Regions from separate parts of the Halomonas sp. KHS3 genome, predicted to be linked through region 1. Evidence: riboswitches for the same ligand, from Rfam matches in the RefSeq annotation. Region 1 holds a riboswitch; the other holds the start of a gene.
The links. A riboswitch is a leader RNA that binds a small molecule or an ion and turns the genes downstream of it on or off. The one in region 1 is predicted to bind thiamine pyrophosphate.

Region 1 (5,054 bases):
TTTGCTATGAGCTGGGTAGCTATACCAAGGTTTTTTTCGTCACTCTCAAATGTTAAATGAGCTACGTTGCGCAAAACTACTGTTAAGCCATACTTTTGGGGCAGCGCTAGAAAACAAAGGAGCACACAAGCGATGGGAGGTTGCGGCCATTTTTTAGCGCTCCCCAGGGAAAAGCCGCAGCAAGCAGTAAATTATCGTGCGTTGGTAGATTTAAACTTCCTGATACAGCTCACTGCCTTTGTTGCGGAACTTCTCTGCCTGCTCTTCCATGCCTTTCATCACCGCTTCTTGATCGCCGTTTAGGCCATGTTCGTTGGCGTAATCACGCACCTCCTGGCTGATCTTCATGGAGCAGAACTTTGGTCCGCACATGGAGCAGAAGTGCGCCACCTTGGCGGAGTCTTTGGGCAGGGTTTCGTCGTGGTACTCTCGGGCAGTATCCGGGTCTAGCCCCAGGTTGAACTGGTCTTCCCAGCGGAACTCGAAGCGTGCCTTAGAGAGTGCATTATCCCGCCGCTGCGCTGCCGGGTGGCCCTTGGCGAGATCCGCCGCGTGGGCAGCAATCTTGTAGGTAATGATGCCGGTTTTGACGTCGTCTTTATTGGGCAGGCCCAGGTGCTCTTTGGGGGTGACGTAGCAGAGCATGGCGCAGCCAAACCAGCCGATCATCGCCGCCCCAATGCCCGAGGTAATGTGGTCGTAGCCGGGGGCTATATCGGTTACCAGCGGGCCTAAGGTATAGAAGGGCGCTTCGTCGCAGTATTCCAACTGCTTATCCATGTTCTCTTTCACCAGGTGCATGGGCACGTGGCCGGGGCCTTCGATCATCACCTGCACATCGTGCTTCCAGGCAATATGGGTCAGCTCGCCCAAGGTTTTTAGCTCCGCCATCTGTGCTTCGTCATTGGCATCGGCCACTGAGCCAGGACGCAGGCCATCACCGAGGGAGAACGCCACATCGTACTGCTTGCAGATCTCGCAGATCTCCTCGAAGTGGGTGTACAAGAAGCTCTCCTGGTGATGGTACAAACACCATTTGGCCATGATCGAGCCGCCGCGGCTGACAATGCCGGTGACCCGCTTGGCGGTGAGCGGCACATAGCGCAGCAGTACGCCCGCGTGAATGGTGAAGTAGTCCACGCCCTGTTCGGCCTGCTCGATCAGCGTATCACGGAAGACTTCCCAGGTGAGGTCTTCGGCCACGCCTTTGACCTTTTCCAGCGCCTGATAGATAGGCACTGTGCCAATCGGCACCGGCGAGTTGCGCAAAATCCACTCGCGGGTTTCGTGGATGTTCTGCCCAGTGGAGAGATCCATAATGGTGTCCGCGCCCCAGCGGATACCCCAGGTCATCTTATCCACCTCTTCCTCGATGGAAGAAGTTACCGCCGAGTTACCCAGATTACCGTTAATCTTGACCAGGAAGTTACGGCCAATAATCATCGGCTCGCTTTCGGGGTGGTTGATGTTGTTAGGAATAATTGCCCGCCCTCGGGCGACTTCATCGCGCACAAACTCTGGCGTGATCTCCTCCGGCAAGCTGGCGCCAAAGCTCTGACCTTTGTGCTGGTGGCCCAGAATCCGCTCTACTTCAGCGGTACCTAACGTTTGGCGACGCTGGTTTTCCCGCAGGGCGATGAACTCCATTTCCGGCGTAATAATGCCCTGGCGGGCGTAGTGCAGCTGGGTCACGTTTCCAGGCCGCCCGTCTTTTGTAGAGAGGGCACGCCGCGGGGTGCGGGTTAGATCAAAGCGCAGCTGGGCAAGCGTCGGGTCGTTGGCGCGGCGGTTGCCGTAATCAGACGTGGGGCCTGATAGAAATTCGGTATCGTCACGCTCTTCAATCCAGGCTCGGCGTAGTTCCGGCAGACCGCGGCGCAGGTCATTGTTAGCATCCGGATCGCTATAGGGGCCTGAAGTGTCGTACACCAGCAGTGGCGGGTTCTCTTCATCAATGCCGGTGGTTTTGGTCGGCGACAGTGAAATTTCCCGGAACGGCACACGGATATCCGGGCGCGAACCTTCGATATATACCTTACGTGAGCCGGGCAGCGGCGCAATGGCGGCGGCATCGACCTGGGCGGTTTCGGCTAAAAAGTGGCTGGTTTTGCTTGTTACGGTCTTAGTCATTACTGTCGTTTCCTTGTGTTGTTTTGCTGAATTAGTGGGTGAGGTCTTGGTCTATCAGCTCTAGGCCCATCTGCCAGAAGTCGATTTCCAGGCGGGTGGCGTCGCGGAAGATCTTGCTCAGTTCGGCAAAGCGGGCGGGGGTAATGTCGGCAAGGCGGATATTCAGCCATTCAAGCTCCGCCTGCATGGCGGCCTGAAACTCCTCGCCTTCGTACATGGCTATCCAGGCGTCGTAAGGGTTTTGCGCGCCGCGCAGGGTGGAAGGCTGGGCGTTTAGCCAGTTGGCGATTTCGCCGTAGCCCACCAGGCAGGGGGCCAACGCCACGTGCAAATCCAGCAGGTCGCCGCGGTTGCCGGTATCTAACACATAGCGGGTGTAGGCAAGCGTCGCTCTGGCTTCGGGAAGCTCCTCCAGTTCTTGCTCGGAAATCCCCCACTCCTGACAAAAGCCCACGTGCAGGCCCAGCTCCACATCCACAATGGCTTTCAAGCCTTCATGGGCTTGGCGAAGATCGGCGAGGGTGGGGCTTTTGTAGGCAGCCAGCGCATAGGCGCGGGCGAAGTGAATCAAAAACAGGTAGTCCTGCTTTAAATAGTGGCGAAACGACGCCCCGGGCAGCGTGGCGGTGCCTAGCTGGCGCACAAAATCGTGCTCAATATAGGCGCGCCAATCTTTCTGGCAAGCGGTAGTGAGATCAGTAAAGCGGTAGCCCATGATGCCTCCGGTGGTAATGATCCGGAGGGGGGGGCGAAAAAGATCGAGGGAGTGGCGCAGAAGGGCAGCGTGCGATCGTGAGAGAGCAGCCGTGGCCATCGCTTGATCCCTACGCCGGTACCCTCGCTGCGAACTTGTGTAAGTAGCAGCGCATTAGCCGGATCAGGTTCTGCGGGATCAGCGCTCGGCAGCATTAATTGCTACGCCCTGCGCCATCTCAGCCGGATTTCACCGGCACCCCGTCAAGCTGTTCGTTGGTGGAGTGTAGGAGGCGGGTGAGGGAGATGCAAGGGTGTATGACATGGAAAGTTATCGGGAAACAATTTATTAGCATCATTACAGCGATGAGAGTTTAGGTGCTGTAATGGCGTTTCATGGCATCGGTACGTGAATTATTATACAGTTGAGTAACAAGTGGCTGTTTTACAGCCACTGCTATTTCGAATGTGAACCGTAGGAAGTTGCATGACCAACACGAACTCGATTTTAGGCGTCTATCTCAGTGATTCGCTCGACCTTGATGCCATTTATGGTAACGCCTTGCGCGATGAAGCGAGTGATGTCGTCCTGCGCCATCCCCATGAGATCGATAACCCCGAAGATGTGCGTTTTGCGATCTGCTGGTTGCCCAATGACGAGGCTTTCGAGAGCTATCCTAATCTTGAGCTGGCGATGTCTATCGGTGCCGGTGTTGATGCCCTGCTGGCGCATCCTGGCCTGAGCGATGAAGTACATATCGCCCGGGTGCGGGATCCACATCAGGCCGACTTGATGGCGGGTTTTGCCGCGCATGAGGTGCTCCATCGTGAGCGTGAGTTCACCACCCTGGAGCAAAATGCTGCCAAGGCGCATTGGGCGCCATTGACGATGCGCGCGCCAGCATCAAGAAAGGTGGCGGTGCTGGGACACGGCACCATGGGGCGCGCCGTGGTGAAAGCGGTGGCCGCGCTTGGCTTTTCTGTACACGTAGCCTGCCGCAGCGAGCCACAAGCCCCGGTTGAAGGCGTGACCTATCTGACAGGTGACGGGGCTGTCATGGCGGCAGCGGATGGCGCCGATTATCTGATCAATGTGCTGCCACTGACGGCTACCACTGAAAACGTGCTTAACAAGGCGCTGTTCGCGAAGCTCGCCAAAGACGCTTGGTTGGTGCAGATCGGTCGGGGTGAGCACTTGGTCGAGGACGATCTTCTCCTAGCGCTCGAACACGGCCATTTGGGTGGGGCGAGCCTGGATGTGTTCCGTGCAGAGCCGCTGCCTGCGGATCATCCCTTCTGGCAGCATGAGTGCCTACGCATCACGCCACACATTGCTAGTGATTCGTTGCCAGAGGTGGTCGCAGGGCAGGTTGTCGACACCGCCCGCGCCCTTCGCGATGGGCAGCCGCTTGCCATGGGCGTTGATCGGGCGCGCGGTTACTGACGTAAACGCTAACCACGTTGCATGACAATCACTTTGCTGCAAAGGAACACCTGATGAGTCTCGATAAGTCTCAACGCACCACGACGAGCAACGCCGAACAAGAAACCCGCATCGCGCTGGCAGCCTGCTATCGTCTGGCCGCCCACTATCGCATGACGGATCTGATCTACACCCATATTACCGCGCGGGTGCCTGGTGAGAAGGGACGTTTCCTGATCAACCCTTACGGTTGGCGTTGGGAGGAGATTACGGCTTCTTCGCTGGTGAAGATTGACGTTGATGGCCATAAGATTGATAACAGCCCAGAACAAGTGAATCCGGCTGGTTTCACCATCCATTCCGCGATTCATACTGCTAGCCACCATGCGGCCTGGGTGATGCATACTCACACGCGCGCTGGCGTGGCGGTGTCGTCGCTGGAGTCGGGCCTTGAAACACGGCTTAACCAGATTGCGCTGCAGTTTCACGAACGGGTGTCTTACCACGATTATGAAGGCATTGCCCTGAACCTGGCTGAGCGTGAGCGAATAGTGGCAAGCCTTGGCGACAACCCCGCATTGGTGTTGCGTAACCATGGCCTGCTGACGACCGGTGCGTCGGCTGCAGAGATGTTCAACAATATGTTTTATCTTGAGCGTGCCTGTGAGCTACAGGTGGCGGCGCAGTCTACTGGCCAGCCCTTACGGCTGGTGCCAGAAGAGGTGGCGCGCCACGTGGCGCGCCAATACGACCAGACTATTCATGAAGACGGCGATCTTGAACTCGAATGGGCCGCGCACCTGCGCAC
Region 2 (5,054 bases), on a different contig from region 1:
CAGACTTTCACCGCCAGCATCATCGGATGGCCAAGTTTGGCCTTAATCGCGTTATGCGGAATGTATGCCGCCACCAGCATAATAAAGGCCGGCACCATCAGCAGCGCCACCGCATGGCGCATTCCCATTGGCGGGTACCAGATATAGATGGGATCAAGGCGCATCTGGCCAAAACCGTATATAGCAATGGCCAGGCCAACGATGGATACCGCCGAATAGGCGACTTTCCAAGTGGTTTCGCCATGTTTCGCAATCTGCTGCTGACGCCAGTTTTCAGCAAAGATACGTACAGAGTGGCTGCCTAAAAAAATCAGCAGCCCGATAATCATAATCGTCATGGAACAACTCCCAGTGAAAACGCTAGTCGACGGCTTTATGCCTTATAGTCTTGGTCGCTGGAGAGGATGCCACACTCAGCCACCGACCACCTATGCATGGGTCAACTTTTTGTTTCCTGGAGTCGTTCTATGGGGAGACTAAACCCCGTCCTTAAAACCTGTCCTTAAAACCAATGCTTGCGCTTAAATAGCCAAATCATGACACCCGCAATACCCAACATGGCTCCCCAGACAAAAAAGTAGCCATACTGATAACGCAGCTCGGGCATATTTTCGAAGTTCATACCGTAAATCCCGGCAATAAACGTGAGCGGCACAAAAATCGCGGTAATCACCGTGAGCACCCGCATGGTGATATTTAGCTGGTGGGAGGAAATAGAGATATAGCCATCGATTAGGTCACCGCAAATGTCGTAGTACATTTGGGTCAATGTGTAGAGGCGTTCGAAGCGATCCGCTACATCGTTGATGGCGTGCAGGGTTTCGCTCTCTTCCCGCGGTAAATGCTCATAGTCATAAGCGGTGAGTTCTTGGGTAATCCCCTGGTGGTAGCTAAAGATGCGGCGCATTTTAACCAGCCGGGAACGGTAAGTGATGATCTTGCGCATTAGCACATCATTACCATTTTCCAGCAGCTCGTCTTCCAGATCGCTTAACGCCGTTTCGAACTCAAGCAGGCTATCGATATAAAAGCCCGCAGAAATATACATCACCCGCAGCGCGACATGTTCCGGCGAATGGGCCAGCAAGGCTTTACCGTGCTCGTTGAATAGCCGTTCTATGGAGAGCGCTTGGCCGGGATGGAGGGTGACCAGAAATCGCTCCCCCACAAAGAAACAGACCTGTTGAGGCAGATAGTTTAGTTCGGCATCAAAGGAGGAGATGCCACGATAAATAATCAAGGTGTGATTATCAAACTCTTCAATTTTTGGCGGATGGCGCTCTTTGTGGGCATCTTGAATCGCCATGGGGTGAAACTCAAACGCCTCTAAAATCGCCCGCTCGCTTTGTTGGGACTCGCCCTGCATATCGATCCAGATATGGCTGCCAGGCGTCGCCTGCCAGACAGCCAACAGGCTTTCATCCCCCTCGTGGGTCTCACCTTCAGGGGTAGTCAGAAGAGTTCGAATCATGGATGTCCTTGCGAATAGCTAGCGTTAAGTAGGCTAACAGCACACTCACCAGCGTTGAGGCGATTAACGCCCCGACGAATGGCCCCAAGGTAGGGACACTGCCCGGAAAACTGGCGGCCACCATCCCGGCGACCAAGCTTCCTTGGCTTAACCACCCTGGGAGAATGGCACCCAGCAGCCCCGCGATGCCACCTACAATGGCGGCCAGTGGCGTCATTCGTTGCCACAGGCCCAACAGCACAGGTACCACAATGGCAGCACACAGCAGGTCGGCAATCAAAAACAGACGCAGTACTGACAACCCCTGCAAGGCAATTAATACCACCGGTACCATTACTACCACTGTCACCCAGCGGGCAGCCACCAGTGATACGCCCTGCTGCTCGCTGCGCGCGACCACCAACGAGGCAATACCATTTTGCAGCGTATCAACACTGGAGGCCACCAAGGTCACCGCTAATACCAAGGCGGGTAGCGTCAGCCAAACAGGAGCATCACTTAACAGGGCAAAAAATGGCATCGGCGGCTCGCCTAATGGCACACCACTCATCGCGGCCAATACACCCAGACCACCAATCACCATGACGACGACTACCGTCATTGCGCCACCTAACCATGCCCCGCGCCCCAGGCTTTGATCGTCTTGAGCGGCCCACACGCGCTGCCAATAGCCTTGATGGAAGAGATTGGCCGCGGTAACCGCGATCACTAGCGTTAACGCTACGCTGAGCGCACTGGTGATGGGAATGGCAGGAAGCGCAGCCTCGTTGGGAATAGTGGGAAGCCGCCATAGGGCCATGCCACCGACCACACACAGCAGTACCAGTAACAACCACGCCTGCCAACGGTCAGTGGCAAGGCTGGCCCGTAGACCACCTGCCGCAGTATAGATGAGCGTGGTAAGCGCCACGCCAATAATCACCAGTGCGGGGGGCACATCGGAAAGCAGCGCGGTAATGGCGCCAATAGCGGTTAGCTCGGCAGCTAAAAAGCACGCCATATAGGCGATTGATACCAGCGTTACCCAGCGCCTTACACCAGGGCCATAGCACGCTTCAGCAAACTCGGCGATGCTGCGCCCCTCGGGCAACGCCCGGCGAATCTTCGGCCCATACAGTCCTAAGACGATAAACGGCAGCGCAGAGCCTAATGCATAGCCTGCCAGGGCCAGCGGGCCAACAAAGGCGCCGATTTCAGGAGGAGCAAAGAGAATCCATGCGCCCATGCCGGAGGCAAGGAAGGAGAGCCCCAGGGTAGATGCCGTTTGCGAGTTACGGGCGGTGACATAGTCATCAAGTGGGCCATTCACCCAGCGAGCCCGGAGGCCTAAGTAAGCAAAGCAGCACAGCGCCGCACCAAGCACGGCTAACGTTAGGTAAAGCATGTCGCACTTCCTCCGCCGGTACGAACCGGATCAGGTTCCAGGGTCTGCGTAGCCGCATCTCAGCCCTTTTATGCAGGGCTCCCCTGGCGACAGTGAATGTAGGTGTTTTGCTAAGCGCTTTTTCTAAGTACGTTTTTGGGTACTTTTCGAAGCGCTGTCTCAAGAACTATTCTCAATCAAAATCATAGCTTAGTAAAGTTAAGGTGCGCTGGTCGCCTCTTAGCGAGGCACTCGCCCCATCAGGTAGAACTCCTCATTGGGTGGCGTACCTGCCAGGGTAACCAACCGATTCGACAAGCCAAAAAACGCCGCGATCGCGCCTATATCCCAGCAATCCTCTTGGCTAAAGCCTACTTCCAGCAGGCGGGCAAGCCATTCATCAGTCATTTCACCCACATCGATGGCACAGTGCATGGCGAAATCGAGCATCACCCGGTGGCGCTCGCTAATCGGCGCCACCCGATGGTTGATCGCCACTTGGTCAGCGAGTAGCGGGTCTTTACTGTAAATGCGCACCAGTGCCCCGTGAGCAACCACACAATATAGGCAGCGATTACGTGCGCTGGTAGCCACTACAATCATCTCTTTTTCGGCTTTGGTGAGGGTATCTGATTCGCGCTCCATCAACGCATCGTGATAGGCAAAAAAAGCACGAAATTCAGCAGGGCGATGGGCCAACATCAGAAAGACATTGGGCACAAAACCCGCTTTACCCTGAACGGTCAAAATGGTACTGCGAATATCGTCAGGCAGGTCATCCAATGTTTCAGGCACGTTAAAACGACTTAATGATGAAGACATGCTCACCTCTTTCTTGTTAAGTTTAGCCATCTCATAAAAACGGCTTAGCGGTTGTGTAACAAAAAGCTGAATTAAGAGGCTTTTATTCAGCCGCCCTACTCGCCATACTGAAGATTCGTTCTGTGACAAAAAAACATGCGCTACTCTTAATAAACAGTTCGTTCAAAGGGACACTGTCATGAGCCATAACGAAGCCAAGGAACATACCCCCGGTCGTCTAAACGAGCTGTTTACTGACCCTTACCGAGCATTTGAAAATGATACCGATGAGCGTCAGCTGCACATTCGTATAATGCTACATATGCTGCTTGCCCGCCCAATGACACGGGGTCAAATGACACTTCGCGTCATTCATGGCTGGGAAAATGGCGGCTGTGAGCCCGAAGACCTCCAGCATGTCGACTATACTCTTGATGGCGTTCCTGACTTTAAGCGCGCTGTACAAGATTTTGAACACGCTTCTAAGCACAACACGCCGTTACCTGCCGACAATAGCGCCATTCTTGCCGCCCCGCTTGCCAATGCAATTGCAGACGCCGAAGCCGAAGGGCAAGACCTTACCAACGATATTCGCGAGACCCCTGCGCGCTGGCCAGCCTTTGAGGGTGGTTTGGCACTATATACGCTGTTTAAAATGTACCATCGGCTGATTTATGGCGAAGATGACACCTACCGCTGCACGCAGTGTGTAACTCCGCTGGGAATGCGCGAAATACATGAGTTTCACCTTGAAGAGGGTGAGTTTGCTCTGCTCGTCCCCCCCGCTGAACACTTTATGGGTAAGGAGTCGCTGTTAGTATTGCATGAAAGCCAGCTCGGCCCCATTGAACAGCTGCTTGAAGAGAGCCTTCCGCTGTTTGACAACTTTTAAGCCAGCCACCTGGCTTGATCTGCCAAGCGGTTAACCGACCTCGTTAGCAACTGGCCCCGCTTAAGCGGAGCCAGTTAGCGCCACTTTTTTAACCCAGTGAAATCGTGCTATTGATACCACTGGAAACATTTTCTGGTTCAAACCAACGCGCCGTCACCGTTTTTGTTTGTGTCCAGAACGCAATCGCCTGCTTACCATTAGGGCCCAAATCTCCCAATTTTGAAGCCCTTGAACCAGTGAAACTGAAGTAAGCGACCGGTACGGGAATTGGCACGTTAATACCAATTTGTCCAACGTCGATATCGGTTTCAAACCGGCGCGCTACCCAGCCTGAGTTAGTAAAGATGGAGGTACCGTTGCCGTTGGGATTGGCATTGATAAAGGCAATCGCTTCATCCAGGGTTTCAACGCTGACCACACACAGCACGGGGCCAAAAATCTCTTCCCGGTAAATCGTCATATCGGCGGTTACATCGGCAAACAGGGTCGGCCCCACGAAGTTACCGTTGGGGTAACCCTCTACCTGA

Region 2: it holds a riboswitch for thiamine pyrophosphate, as region 1 does, so the genes downstream of both, RO22_RS10060 (sodium:solute symporter family transporter) here and tenA (thiaminase II) in region 1, are expected to answer to the same signal.

What each region holds. Positions count from the first base shown of each region.
Region 1 is NZ_JWHY01000002.1:734,299-739,352, forward strand. It holds gene thiC (phosphomethylpyrimidine synthase ThiC) at 211-2,130, opposite strand; gene tenA (thiaminase II) at 2,162-2,845, opposite strand; TPP riboswitch at 2,935-3,097, opposite strand; gene RO22_RS05485 (NAD(P)-dependent oxidoreductase) at 3,311-4,267, shown strand; gene RO22_RS05490 (class II aldolase/adducin family protein) at 4,321-5,054, shown strand, end outside.
Region 2 is NZ_JWHY01000003.1:250,422-255,475, forward strand. It holds gene RO22_RS10050 (NnrU family protein) at 1-338, opposite strand, end outside; gene corA (magnesium/cobalt transporter CorA) at 503-1,471, opposite strand; gene RO22_RS10060 (sodium:solute symporter family transporter) at 1,443-2,855, opposite strand; TPP riboswitch at 2,845-2,950, opposite strand; gene RO22_RS10065 (peroxidase-related enzyme) at 3,075-3,656, opposite strand; gene RO22_RS10070 (hypothetical protein) at 3,835-4,527, shown strand; gene RO22_RS10075 (CoA-acylating methylmalonate-semialdehyde dehydrogenase) at 4,616-5,054, opposite strand, start outside.